One region of the Saccharococcus sp. Marseille-Q5394 genome, then DNA from elsewhere that is predicted to be linked to it. Evidence: a T-box and tRNA genes for the amino acid it is inferred to sense, from the RefSeq annotation. Region 1 holds a T-box; the other holds one or more tRNA genes.
The links. The T-box of region 1 lies ahead of serS (serine--tRNA ligase). A T-box ahead of a tRNA ligase gene usually reads a tRNA of that ligase, here a tRNA-Ser.
Positions count from the first base shown of each region.

Region 2: it encodes a tRNA-Ser, which carries the amino acid that the T-box ahead of serS (serine--tRNA ligase) is inferred to sense. The anticodon was not compared.

Region 1 is NZ_CAMPPQ010000002.1:83,663-91,032, forward strand. Features, by position in the region: gene OC538_RS10870 (hypothetical protein) at 1-200, opposite strand, end outside; gene OC538_RS10875 (YibE/F family protein) at 280-1,050, opposite strand; gene OC538_RS10880 (YibE/F family protein) at 1,047-2,186, opposite strand; gene OC538_RS10885 (deoxynucleoside kinase) at 2,276-2,944, opposite strand; gene OC538_RS10890 (deoxynucleoside kinase) at 2,941-3,576, opposite strand; gene tadA (tRNA adenosine(34) deaminase TadA) at 3,709-4,212, shown strand; gene serS (serine--tRNA ligase) at 4,230-5,504, opposite strand; T-box leader at 5,572-5,783, opposite strand; gene OC538_RS10905 (NUDIX hydrolase) at 5,805-6,386, opposite strand; gene OC538_RS10910 (hypothetical protein) at 6,401-6,619, opposite strand; gene OC538_RS10915 (DUF4288 domain-containing protein) at 6,682-7,026, opposite strand; gene pdxS (pyridoxal 5'-phosphate synthase lyase subunit PdxS) at 7,120-7,370, opposite strand, start outside.
Region 2 is NZ_CAMPPQ010000001.1:961,170-968,539, forward strand. Features, by position in the region: gene recQ (DNA helicase RecQ) at 127-1,905, opposite strand; gene OC538_RS04830 (hemerythrin domain-containing protein) at 1,961-2,374, opposite strand; gene OC538_RS04835 (restriction endonuclease) at 2,849-3,985, shown strand; tRNA gene OC538_RS04840 (tRNA-Ser) at 4,587-4,674, opposite strand; gene pssA (CDP-diacylglycerol--serine O-phosphatidyltransferase) at 5,100-5,633, opposite strand; gene asd (archaetidylserine decarboxylase) at 5,698-6,471, shown strand; gene OC538_RS04855 (catalase) at 6,671-7,370, shown strand, end outside.

The sequences.
Region 1 (7,370 bases):
GCATTGCGCAAAAGGCGTGAAAGGACAAATTTCAAATCCGGGACTTTGAAGACGACTGCAGTGATGGCCATCCGTGTCCATGTAACATGCTGCTCCCATAGAAGACGGTTTTTATTCCACAATTCAACTTGTGCTTTGCTATAGCAATTATTGGGCCGCATCATATTCATCGGCATTGTATTTCCGTAAAATTGATTCACAACACCACTCCAACCTTCATACTTGGGTCAGTGCATATTATTCGATTGGAGCAATATCGGTGAATTTGCACGATTCCTTCTACACCTGCCGTTTTTCCCTATTCCTAATTAAGAGATATGCATTGATGCCCGCAGCAATCGGGAGACTCAGCGCCACTCCAATACCTGCACATAGAATCGAAATCATTTCGGCGCTGAATATTTTGGAGTTGATAATTCCCCCAATGGAATAGTGTAGATCTTTAAACCATAGAAGCAATGCCAAATACCCTCCAAAGAATACAAAAAACAATGTATTCGTATCCGCTCCCAAAATATCTCTCCCGACGCTTAATCCCGAAGCGAATAAATCTCTTCTGCTGATTGATGGATTGTTGTTGAAGATTTCATGCATGGAAGCCGCCATTGAAATCGCCACGTCCATAATGGCACCGATTGTACTCATAATGATGACCGAAGCTAAAAGTTTCGTGAAGTCAATTCCAATAAAAAGTGAGAAGACACCAAGCTCGTTTATTTCTTCTTCTCCAAAGCCTTGGATCATTGCATATTTCGTTACAATGACGATAAAGAAAAGCAACAACACAATTGTAATAATCGTGGAAATGAAGGCGGCGATCGTTTTACTATTTACTTCATTAATGAAAAATAGGCTGATGCAGCTAATGAATACACATGCGATGATCGTTATGATAATGGGGTTCCATTGCGGATTTGTCATTAGAAAGATCGTGAACATGATGACGCCAAAGTTCAAGAATAAGGAAATAAATGACCTTACTCCTTTTTTGCCCCCGACAATCATCATGAGGAGAAATAAAATGATTGCTAGTAAAACAATTACATTCATGATCTCGCCCTCTTTCGATTAACAAAATAAAGCGTCGTATAAAGACCGATTGGAATCGTCAATACAATGCCTATCCCTCCGACAAGAGCGCGGGCCAATTCTAGTGAAAGGTTCATGGAAAGGGTGAATCCCAAAAGAGAAGCATTTTTCAAATACAAAATAATGACAGGAATCGACCCGCTTATATAAGCGAAAAATAAAATGCTTGTGATCGTCCCCATAATATCCTTCCCGATATCAATTCCAGAGGCTTTCAGTGCTTTCACGGATATATCGTTATTTTGTTCATATAAGGCAAAAAGTGAAGAGGACATCGTAATGGCGACGTCCATTACGGCACCTAACGATCCGATAAGCAATCCCGCCATAAAGACCATCTGGTAGGGGCGCGTCAAAAATTGCATTTCTTCATAGCGGAGCCCGTTTCCTGAAGTGACCCCTATTACTATGTAAGCGATGCAGAGAGAAATGACTGTCCCTAACAGGGTCGCGATGATTGCGGCATAGGTCTTTTCATTAAAACCGCTGACGATCGTCAAAGAAATGATTGTAAATACAATCCCGCTAACAGCGCATATCAAAACTAAACTGATCGATGGGTATTTAATGTACAAATCTAAGGCGAAGGATAATAAAGTGGCATTTACCGCCAAGCTCATAATTGATAGTAATCCTTGCTTCTTGCCTGTAATGAGTAATATGAAGATGAATATCCATGCAACCAGCACAACGAATTGGTCACGTTTTACATTAGTGATGCTTCCAATTAATGTGGAATCCTTTTTCTTATTCGTATCAATCGATACGAATAGTTCGTTGCCAACACGGAATTGTTGATCGTAAGCTCCTGACGACGAATACTTATTCGTCAACTGGATCGACTGCCCTTTATATTCTCCGTTTTTTATTTCAGCAATTATCTGCTGTATGAACAGACGATCTTTGTTATTGTTCATATCTGTGATGTTGGATGCTTCTACCAACTCAGTTTGAATGACTTTTGCGATTGGCTGCTCGTAAAACGAGTAATTATTATTAATAAATATCATAGAAATGGCAAAGCAAAGTCCTATGACAGTAAAAAGAAGAATTTGTTTATATGTCATCTTTTTTAATCTGTTTTTGATAACATTCAAATAAAACCCTCCATGTGTAAGTTACATCCCACTATACCCAAAATGAAAGAAGCATCGCAAATTGCACGATGCTTCTTTCGTTTAGATACTTATTTTTTCAGCGTTGCAGACAAATTCAACATGTTGCCGATCCGCTCGACGACCGTCTCCACCTCATGTGGATTGCTTTTCAAATCGTAATCCGTAATATCGATGCGCAGTACGGGACAAGCATTGAAGGAATCGATCCACTTTACGTAGCGCTCATGGAGTTCCTCCCAATAGGAAAGCGGAGTCTGCTGTTCCATCAAGCGGCCCCTCTCCTGGATCCTCGCAAGGATTTTTTCAAATGGACCATCTAAATAGACGAGCAGGTCAGGATGCGGGAAATACGGAGTCATGACCATCGCGTCAAAGAGCTTTGTGTACGTATCGTAATCTACTGGATCCATCGTCCCTTTGTCTTTGTGCATTTTAGCAAAAATGCCTGTATCTTCATAGATGGAGCGGTCTTGGATGAAGCCGCCGCCATATTCGAAAATGCGCTTTTGTTCCTTAAAACGTTCCGCTAGAAAATAGATTTGCAAATGGAAACTCCATTTTTCAAAGTCATCGTAAAAGCGGTCAAGATACGGATTCTTATCTACATTTTCCAATGAAGTCCGGAAATCCAATGCGTTCGCAAGTGCGTTCGTCATCGTCGATTTTCCGGCTCCTACCGTACCTGCAATCGTGATGACCGCATTTTTTGGAATTCCATATTTCTCTCTTAAATTCATTGTACTGCTCCTTTTCGTATCGTCTCATCGACTTTGCTGAGGATGGCTTGCAAATCCCCCGTGTCATTGACAAAATCTACTTTATCGCCATTGAAATGTAGCACCGGGATATCAGGATGCGCAGCTTCAAAGTCTGCGATGAACTGTTCATAATCCTCCGAGAGCCGCTGCAAATAGGATGGATCGATGTTCTTTTCGAAATCCCGTCCCCGGAGCGCAATCCGTTTCATTAATGTATCAAGCGTCGCGTGAAGGTAGATGATGACATTCGGCACAGGCATGTCTTTCGTTAAGATATGATAAATCTCTTCGTATTTGGCGTATTCATCCGCAGGCAGGGAACGCCTGGCGAATATGAGGTTCTTGAAAATATGATAATCCGCCACGACAGGCTGTTGCCGGCTTAAAAACTTCTTCCGGATATCGCTTAATTGCTTATAACGGTTGCAGAGGAAGAACATTTCAGTTTGAAAGCTCCATTCCTCGATATCTTCGTAAAATTTATTTAAAAATGGATTTTCGTCCACGATTTCGCTTAACTGATGGAACCGCTGTGCTTCTGCGATTGCTTTAGACAGCGTCGTTTTCCCGACACCGATCGGTCCCTCTACCGTAATGAACGGAACAGACATAACTAGCTCTCCTTTGATTCGACAATTTCTGCACTTCATTTTACCATATAGAGATGTTGAAACATAGATGTTGCCGCAAAATGGCAAGGCGGCTTTACAGGGTGGTACACTAGTTGTAAGGAGCGATGACAGATGGATGTATTTGAAATGGACCGCCACTTCATGCGGTTAGCGATAGAAGAAGCTAGAAAAGCGGAATCGCTTGGCGAAGTACCAATTGGAGCAATCATCGTGAAGGACGGTGAAGTCATTGCCCAGGCACATAATTTACGCGAAACGTCGCAGAATGCTGTCACCCACGCAGAATTATCTGCGATACAAGATGCATGTAAGGAAACCGGCAGCTGGCGGTTGGAAGATACGACGTTGTATGTGACGCTCGAACCATGCCCAATGTGTGCGGGCGCCATTTTACAATCAAGGATCCCACGTGTTGTCTATGGAGCTCGTGATCCGAAAGGCGGCTGCGTCGATTCGTTGTACCGCTTGCTGAATGATCCGCGCTTCAATCATGAATGTGAAGTGGCGGAAGATGTACTTGGTGATGAATGCGGAGCGATGCTGACGAACTTTTTCAGGTCCCTGCGTGAAAAGAAGAAGGAACAAAAAAAGGCGATGCGGGAGTCGGTTGATTGATTCCCACATCGCTTTTCTTATCGGATTACTTCTTTTCCGCCCATATATGGACGTAATACTTCAGGAATGACAACTGAACCGTCCTCCTGCTGGAAGTTTTCAAGGATAGCCGCAACTGTCCGTCCGACCGCCAAGCCGCTTCCGTTCAATGTGTGAACATATTCAGGCTTCGCCCCCTGCTCGCGGCGGAAACGGATTCCCGCACGTCTTGCTTGGAAATCCTCGAAGTTTGAGCAAGAAGAGATTTCTCGGTATGTGTCTTGTGTCGGAATCCATACTTCAATGTCGTATTTCTTCGCAGCTGTGAAACCGAGGTCAGCCGTACACATTTTTAGGACTCGATATGGAAGTCCAAGCAATTGAAGTACTTTTTCTGCATGCCCCGTCAAATTCTCCAACTCATCGTAAGACTCCTCCGGCTTCACAAAGCGGACGAGCTCAACTTTATTGAACTGATGCTGGCGAATCAACCCACGTGTGTCGCGGCCAGCAGATCCCGCTTCTGAACGGAAATTCGTGCTGTAAGCCGTATAGGCAATCGGTAGTTGGGCGCCATCCAGAATTTCATCACGGTAATAGTTCGTCACCGGAACTTCAGAAGTCGGAATCAAGAAATAATCCTCTTCCTCAATAAGGAAAGCGTCTTCTTCGAACTTCGGCAATTGACCAGTACCCGTCAAGCTTGTGCGGTTCACCAAATATGGCGGCAGCATTTCCTCGTAGCCGTGTTCTTCTGAATGCAAATCAAGCATAAAGCTGATCAACGCTCGTTCAAGTCTCGCACCAAGTCCGCGGTAGAATACGAAACGGCTCCCCGTCACTTTTGCAGCACGTTCAAAATCAAGCAAGTTCAGATCGGTCCCGATTTCCCAATGCGGCTTCGGTTCGAAACCGAATTCCGGCTTCTCTCCCCATGTGCGCACTTCGACATTATCATCTTCGCTATCGCCGACCGGAACTGATTCATGCGGGATGTTCGGAATACGCATCATGATATAATTTAAATCTTCTTCGACTTGATGCAATTGCTCATCAAGGGTTTTGATTTCATCGCCGACTTCACGCATGCGTGCAATTACGTCATCTGCATTTTCCTTATTGCGCTTCATTTCCGCAACTTTTTGCGAAACTTCATTGCGCTCCGCTTTCAGCACTTCCACTTTCGCAATCAGTTCTCTTCGTTTTTCATCCAGACCGACGAATTTATCCAAATCCGTCAAATCTTCTCCGCGCTTCGTAAGTTTCTCTTTCACTTCATCGAAGTTCGCACGAAGCAATTTAATGTCTAACATAGTGATTCCTCCTTATTTTTTATACGATAAGTATTTTCAGACACAAAAAAAGCCCTCTATCCCCTATACAAGGGACGAGAACTACCCGCGTTGCCACCCAAATTGACCAGCATACAGCTGATCCACTCTTTGAAATAACGGTTCAATGTCCGGCTAGGCCTACTATTCGTTCAGCCCGGCTACTCAGGGACGGATTCACAAGTGTCTTTACCGGCTCACACCACCCGCCGGCTCTCTTTGAAAAACGTGCTTGCTACTGCTTCCCATCATCGTCTTTAATTTGAAATTAACCTCACTTTACTACATACCTAAACTTTTGGCAAGGTCCAAGTATTCTGCAACTGCTTCAAAGTATGCTGTTTCATGTGGAACAAAATCGGATAGCGTTATTTTTATATCATCTGAGCAAATGATGTTCTCCACTTCTCTCCTGAAGAGTGCCTGCAAATCTTTTATCGCAACGGAATGGATGCTTTCCACTTCCTCCTGTTGCAACGTGAAATCATCCGGCCCAAAGGTTGATTGATATAGAAATACATTCGCAAATTCTTTGTCAATGAAACTCGGCAGCCTAATGACATCCCGAACGGCGCCCATCTGTTTTAACTTGGAAAGGTCCACATGTATGCCAAGCTCCTCCTCAACTTCACGGACTCCATCCATAATATCCTCATCCGCCAGCAAATGGCCCGCTGCTGTAATATCATACAAGCTTGGAAAGTCCTTTTTTGTGGAACTTCTCTTTTGAATAAAAACATTTGTGCCATCCACGAGCCAACAATGGAATGTTTCATGCCATAAGCCTTTCTCATGGATAACTTCTCTAGTTTCATTAAAAACATACATATAATCTTCATCAAATACTTTCAGACGCTCCGCCAACTTCATACTCCCTTTCAACGAAAAGCATTGATTATACTAATAACAAGGATTAACGTAAACACTACGACAACGATAGCAGAAGTAATTTTCGTATAAAGAATTGCTTCCTTTGAAAATTCGGGCTCTGAATCATATTGCCATCTTTTCCCGAGTAACATCATTTCCCGAGGAGCCAAAAACGTTAATACGCCGATTGGAACAAATAGGATGAACATAAAAATTGCTTCAGCCATCCAAGTCCACCTCCTTGTTATTGTATAAATAAAGCCTGATAAAGCAAGCTAACACCTGTTTCTCACTTATCAAGAGAATAGTCGCGAATCACTTCATCTGGCGTCATTCCCGCTTCCACAAGGATATACCTGTTATACACCTCTTTGAAATCGATATCCCCTTCTATCTCATCGACTAGTTCAAAGCAGTCCAAAACTTGTACGAAGCACCATATCGTCATTCCTCCTACCGCATTTTCATAGGTCAGTTCTTTCGTAAGATTCCTCCAATGCTCAATAACTTTCTTGGCAGCCATTTCACTGCTATCCGCACGAATGAGCATAACGACTTCTTCATATGTTTTCCCGTCATACTGCGGATTAACAATTGACTCAACTAAATACTTCACCGAGAAGATCTTATCCATATCCCTCTTCCTCTCCCTTTCTTCTCTATACGTTTTCGGGTAAATAAAAGATTCAAAAAAAAGGCTAGAGCATCTACGCCCTAGCCCTAATCATTAAACTCCACGCACTGCCATTAATTCACTTTCTGCTAACTTACTAATTTCTAGCCCCTTCATCGGCGTGCCGATATCTTTCGATAAATCACCAATCAATGCATAGTTCCGGAAGTCTTCCGTTGCCATGACAATCGCACGCGCGAATCGTTCAGGGTTGTCTGACTTAAAGATACCGGAACCGACGAATACGCCGTCAGCGCCAAGTTCCATCATCAGCGCCGCGTCCGCAGGAGTCGCTACGCCGCCCG
Region 2 (7,370 bases), on a different contig from region 1:
TAACGAGAACTCTCTGTGGAATAATGAGAACTTTATGGGGATAAACGAGAAGTTCCAAATGTAAATGTATAAAAAACAGGTGAAGGAAATCGCATTTTTGCGATCCTTCACCTGTTTTGTATTTAGTTAACTAGTTTGTGAAGCGAATGATTTTATTTCTTCCATGAATGCTTCGCCGTATCTTTCCAGCTTCGCCGCCCCGACGCCGTTCACTTCCAAAAATTCTTCTTCCGTAACCGGCATTTTTGCCGCCATGTCACGCAATGACTTATCCGAAAAGACGACGAACGGAGGTACTCCTGCTTCTTGAGCAAGCTTCATGCGAAGTGCACGCAACTGGTTGAATAAAGGATCATCTTTCGCTATCTGCTTCGTTTCGACGGTTCCTTTTCTAAACACTTTGATTTTACCAGTCAATACATCCTTGCCTTGTTCAGTGACATAGATAATCGGGAACTGACCGTTTTCCACACCGAGATAATTTTCGGAGATGATGAATTCGATAAAATCGGAAATGTCTTTCGCATTCCTTTCTTTCATCAAACCATATGTAGTTAATTTATCAAACCCGAACTCCAACACTTTTTTATTTCGTGAACCTGTCAGAACTTGAGCAATCATCGTTTTTCCGAATCGCTGCCCCATTCGTATGACGCAGGATAGTACCTTCTGCACATCAACCGTCACTTCAAAGCTCTCGCGGGTGTCTGTACAGTTTGCGCAACGGCCGCAATCCTGCACGTCCGTCTCCCCGAAATATGAAATGATGAACTTTTGAAGGCATGATTCAGTATGGCAGTAGTCGATCATCGACTGCAGCTTCTCAAGCTCGGCGGGAATTCGATTTTGATCCTGCGATTGGTCAATGAGGAACCGTTGCGTGATTACGTCCTGCGAAGAGAATAAAACGGTGCACTCACTATCCAGTCCATCCCTTCCCGCACGGCCTGCTTCCTGATAATAACTTTCCATGTTTTTCGGCATTTGGTAATGGATTACGTAACGGATGTTACTTTTATCTATTCCCATCCCAAATGCATTCGTTGCAACCATGATCGTCGCCTCATCCATAAGGAACCGGTCCTGCTCCGCTTGCCGGACACCATCCGAGAGTCCAGCATGATATTTTGCAACAGCGACTCCGCTTCGTTCTAACGTGGCATGGATCTGGTCAACTGCTTTACGGGTGGCGGCATAAATAATACCCGCCTCTCCATCGTTCTTTTTAACATAGTCCTTGACGAACTTGTCCCTGTCCTGCCCTTTAATGACAGAAAAGGTGAGATTGCTTCTCTCAAAGCCAGTCATTACTGTGTTTTCCTGTTCAATATGCAATTGGCCGCAAATATCTTCCCGGACGGCAGGCGTTGCAGTAGCCGTCAAAGCCAAAACGACCGGTTTTTGTTCGAAGGAAGATATGACTTTGCTTAACATCCGGTAACTCGGCCTGAAATCATGTCCCCATTGCGAGATACAGTGTGCCTCGTCGATGGCGATCATCGGGATATCCATTTTACCGATTTGCTGAATAAATGAAGGGGATTCAAATCGCTCAGGAGCTACATAAAGCAGACGATACATTCCTCCTAGTGCATTTTCAACCGTCCCGAAATATTCTTCCGTTGATAATGTACTATTAATGTACGCTGCTGGTATGTCGATTTGATGCAAGGCATCCACTTGGTCTTTCATCAATGAAATTAAGGGGGATACGACAAGTACTGTGCCCTCCATTACTAGCGCAGGAACTTGATAGCAGATGGATTTACCGCCGCCTGTAGGCATGACGCATAGTGTGTCTTTCCCTTCAAGCACGTTTCGGATGGCTTTTTCTTGCCCGGTGCGGAAGGAAGAAAATCCAAAATAGGTAGATAAGACGGAATTAATTTTTTCGATTGGACTCACCTCTCTTTATCAATCAAAGAAAAAAGCACCCATTTTCGGCGCTTTTTCACCTTTCTTACTCCAGCAACAACCGTTCTTCATCGCGGCTATGTATTTCATTGACAACTAGCAGTGCATAAAACTTCTGTAAAACTGTAGGGCTGAGTTTTTCTGTTTCGCGAAGCATTTCGATATCTTTTACGATAATCCTAAGCAGATCGTGATCTCTCGTCAATTGGGTGATGGCCTCTTCCAATTCTGGATTCTCTTTTTTGATTTCCAGATAGAGCCCTTCTTCTTCGGCATCAGCGTGGCTAATCACCCTTGACTTCCAATAATCGATCAGTTCATCAGCTGCTCGATCAGCCGATTTCATATCGCCTTCCTGCAGAAACTCTATTAGCAGTTCGGTCTTGCTGACTGCTCCTGATAATCCGCCTTCATGGATGGAGCGGTGAGCTTGGAGTTGTTTCAATGCCGGTCCTGACATGTCACTCATCCTTTCAATTAGATGCTTTCTTATAGAATAACAGACATTTGTACAAGTCACCAATTGAAATACTTATACATATGTCCCAACAGGATTTCCGCTTCAGGCTGACGCTTGCTTACCTGCAGTTAAGTCGTTTTCTATATGTATTTAAGGGACTTTGATATCAACAGGCAGTTGCTCTCCGTTTCGGCGCACGCTTTCCGCGGGCATGGCTCGAGCCTCCTCAGTCGCAAAAAGCGTGCTCCTTCCGGGGTCTCAAGGCTCATGCTATTCCCGCAGGAGTCGGCGCCTGCACTCCAAGCAACGGATGCCCCTAATAAATATAATATGCCCATGCACTTTCAGGAACTTAATCACACATGCAATCACTGCAACAGTCACGTGAGTTGTATTTCCTATCGCACATCATAATTGAGTGGCGTATATCCATAATTTACAATAGAATTAAATAAAAGTTATGGGGGTGTATTTATGACGAATAATAAAACCATCAGTCAAACAGAGCTATCTAAAAGATTTGGTTGGACTGAATCAAAAGGAAGACAGTGGATTAAAAAGTTCCAAAGATATCTACCCTTTGAAGAAACAGGAATTTATAAGTACTACGATGAAGAAGCATATGAATTTTTAAAGAAGGTTAAGAAATTAAATGACGCACATTTAAGTTTAAATGAAATTGAAAATATTTTTGAAGAACAAGGAGTTCCAAGTTCTGAGATTGAAATAAACAGAATAATTTCAGAAAAGAATAGACTAACAATAATCGAGAGTAAAGTTTTAACGACAATGCCTTCTTCTAAAGATTTAGTCATCCCAATATTATTGGTAATGTCAGATGAAGATTTATACATTGCGACTAAGTTGAATGAGGGAGTTGCAAATCATTTTAAATTGATAGAAGAACAAATTAATTTTTCGTATCCCGATAGCAAAGAAACAGTATTTGTGAGTCGTATGAGGGCAACGAGATTTTCATTACAGAAAAAAGGATATATAGAAGAAGTAGGAAAACATACCTACCGAATTACTAAAGATGGTTTAGATTTGCTTAATGAAAGTGAAATTGAGATTCAAGAAGAACTAGAAGAATTAGAACAAGTGGTAGATCCGATAAAAGTAATTAACGAGCAATTAGTAGAACTTGATAAGTATTTGATAGATAAGATCCTTACAGAACTTCAGAAAGTCCATTGGAAAAGGTTTGAAAGCATAGTTGTGGAACTATTAACTGCAATGGGTTACGGGGATGGAGAAGTAACTCAAAGTACAAATGATGAGGGTCTTGATGGAATAATAAAAGAAGATAAACTTGGTTTGGATAATATTTATGTTCAAGCTAAACGTTGGATAAACACCGTTGGCAGACCCGATATAATGGCGTTTGTAGGTGCTTTAGAAGGGAGAAGTGCTAGTAAGGGTGTCTTTATTACTACATCTAGTTTTTCTCAAGGTGCGAATGACTATGTTAAAGTTCTTCCTTATAAGAAAGTTATCTTGATTGATGGTAACAAATTAGCTAGATATATGTTAGATTATAATGTTGGTGTCACTATCAAGCGTAAGGTATTAATTAAAGAAGTTGATTTCACATTCTTTGAAGGTGAGTAAAGAAGAGTACATCACAATTACGTGATGTACTCTTCTTTATTTAGTTACTCAAGTGCAGCAATCAAATATTTCAAGAATTAGATATACAGACACATGGTTACATGGATTACTGAATCGTTATGAGGAAAACACTAAAGTACCCTTAAATCGAGTACGGAAATAAATATATTTAACCGAGAGCACAAATAGTTTTCATATTAGGGATTACCTTTGGTTAGTATCTTTAATGTCGCCAATCTCACTTCAGTTTTTTCCCGCCATAGCTAAATCTACTACAGCTACTCCACCCAGACCAAGCGACCATCCATTTTTTAAATACAGTGTTGTGGCGCACGTAGTACTGTCGGGTATATAGCTTTATCTAAGTGAAGAACTTTTTAGCTGGCCCTTCAATGCGCTGTTTTAATAATCGCTTTGTCCTTGTGATTCGTTAGTTCCAGCAAATTCGCGATGAGCATATCACATTTTTCTACCCGATGCTAACATCGGATTTAACATCGGTTGGTTTCAATTAGATACGATTTGATGAAATAGACAAAAAGAAAAACCCTACTGAATACAAGGGTTTTGATACTTATTGAAATCCATTGATTTCGTATTACGGAAACGAGAGGATTTGAACCCCCGCGGCGCGTGAACGCCGTAGCTGATTTCGAGTCAGCTCTCTTCAGCCTCTTGGGTACGTCTCCAATTCAGACAACATAAATTATACGCCCCACTTAGAAGATTGTAAAGTTCACACTTGACAAAAATACCAATATCCTTACGACGATAAACACTGACTTTTCCAGGTTTTATCGATCTAATTGAGACCGAATAAAAGCTTAGAATAAGCCCAATATCAATTTCACTGATAATAGGCTTATTGAATTATAGCTGGTAATTCTTTAGTGTTTTATTGAATCGAGGTATGACTGTTGATTGGAGCGGAAGGTGGCGACTCCTGGGGGATTAGCGAGACAGGTGAGACCCCGCAGGTAGCGAAGCGAACGAGGAGGCTTACCGCTCGCCCCCCCGGAAAGCGTCCACCTGAAGCGCAAATCAACACTTTGTCAAATGATCGCCACTATAAATGGACTTTTAAGCGAACTCCATTCTCGTAAGTCTCTGCTGTTTAAACCTTTGCAATTCTAACATTGCTCACCATTGCCAAGCCAAGTACGACCATGATTATAACGAAAAACGGAGGTCCGATATATGGACTGAGAAAGTATGTCAATGTCAACAAAACACCAGCTGCCGTAATCGGCAGTCCATAAAAGGAACCATCAAATTCCTTTACATTGTAGCGAGCGAGACGGATGGCTCCAGCGGCGATATAAAAGACAGTTGCTGCAATTCCTACCCAAAGCATCGAGGATAAATCAGTCATATAGATTAAAAGCGCAGGAGCTACCCCGAATGATACAATATCACTTAATGAATCTAGTTCTTTGCCAAACATCGATTCAGAATGAAAGTGCCGTGCTGCCATTCCATCGAAACGGTCGAAAAGAGCTGCAAGGAAAATGAACACCAAGCTCATATGGCCAAGATCCCGGGCGATAAGAATGATTGCGATGATTCCAAAGCTTAAGTTTGTAATTGTGATTGAATTCGCCACTTGGCCTTTTATTTTCGTATAATCTAAGTATCTAGATAAAAACATGACGATACCTCCAGTATTGTTATCTTGCCAAACTACTAATCTGAAAACATAGGAGACGGTTGAAATGAAAAAAATAGTATTTAAACGCTTTGTCGAATTGAGCGGACATCCCGCATCTTCCACTTTATTAAAAACAATTGCCCGCTCACGCCTAAGTCGGAAACTCATCAAACCGTTTGCGAAGACATACCATATTAACGAAGAGGAAGCAGAATTTCCAATAGATCATTATGATAGCCTTCAAGCTTATTTTACGCGTAATTTGAAAAAGGGTTCACGGCCGATCGACGAGCGCCCCAATATACTGACTTCCCCGGTTGACGGTGTTGTCACGGAATTTGGAACGATCGGTATGAATCAGACATTTATGATAAAGAACCATCTATATAGTATAAACCAAGTTTTGGGAGATGAAAAGAGAGCACTTCCATTTAACGGTGGATTCTTTTATGTTTTTTATCTCTCCCCAAGCCATTATCATCATTTCCATTATCCATACGACGGTGAAATTCTATCGAGATATGCTCTCGGAACAACTTCCTTCCCGGTAAATGATCTTGGTTTACGGCTAGGCAACCAGCCTTTTGCGACAAACTACCGAATCATTTCAGAACTTATGACGACTCATGGAAGGATGGCTATGATTAAAGTGGGGGCTCTGAATGTGAATAGCATTCATATTTTGGATTCCTCCACTTCTTGTAAAAAAGGCGAGGAGTTCGGCTACTTCTCATTTGGATCAACTGTCATTTTATTTTTAGAGAATAACGGCTCCTTCCGACCTACGATTCCGGTGAATTCCGAAGTGAAGGTGGGACAATCCGTCGGAGAATGGTGAAGAGATTTATGATCACATTTGTTCATAATTTATCATTGCGACATTCATCACATTCGATTTATTCTGTTAAGTATAATTATAATTACACAATAAAAAGTATTTATCAATAATCATTATAATTAACTGTGGATTTCATGTATAGGCTATGCTATATTGAAAAAGAAGTATAGTAGATTAGAAATTCAAGGAGGCATTATCAATGACAAGCAATGATAATCATTCTCAAAAGAAACTGACAACCGCTGCTGGGGCACCTGTAGTGGACAACCAAAACTCGATGACTGCGGGGCCTCGTGGGCCTGTACTTTTGCAGGATGTTTGGTTGATTGAAAAACTAGCGCATTTCGACCGTGAAGTCATTCCTGAACGACGCATGCATGCAAAAGGATCCGGTGCTTACGGAACTTTCACGGTGACAAATGATATTTCTCAATACACAAGAGCGAAGTTGTTCTCTGAGGTCGGCAAAAAGACGGATATGTTTGCCCGTTTTTCAACAGTTGCAGGCGAACGAGGAGCTGCTGATGCTGAGCGTGACATCCGTGGATTCGCGCTTAAGTTTTATACGGAAGAAGGTAACTGGGATCTTGTTGGAAACAATACACCGGTCTTCTTCTTTAGAGACCCCCTTCAATTCCCTGACTTGAACCATGCCGTTAAAAGGGATCCGCGCACGAATATGAGAAGTGCGACAAACAACTGGGATTTCTGGACTTCCCTTCCTGAAGCGCTGCACCAAGTAACCATCGTCATGAGTGAACGCGGAATTCCGAAGACATATCGCCATATGCACGGATTCGGCAGTCACACGTACAGCATGATTAATGCAAACAATGAGCGTGTATGGGTGAAATTCCATTTCCGTTCCCAGCAAGGGATTGAGAATTTGACGGACGAGC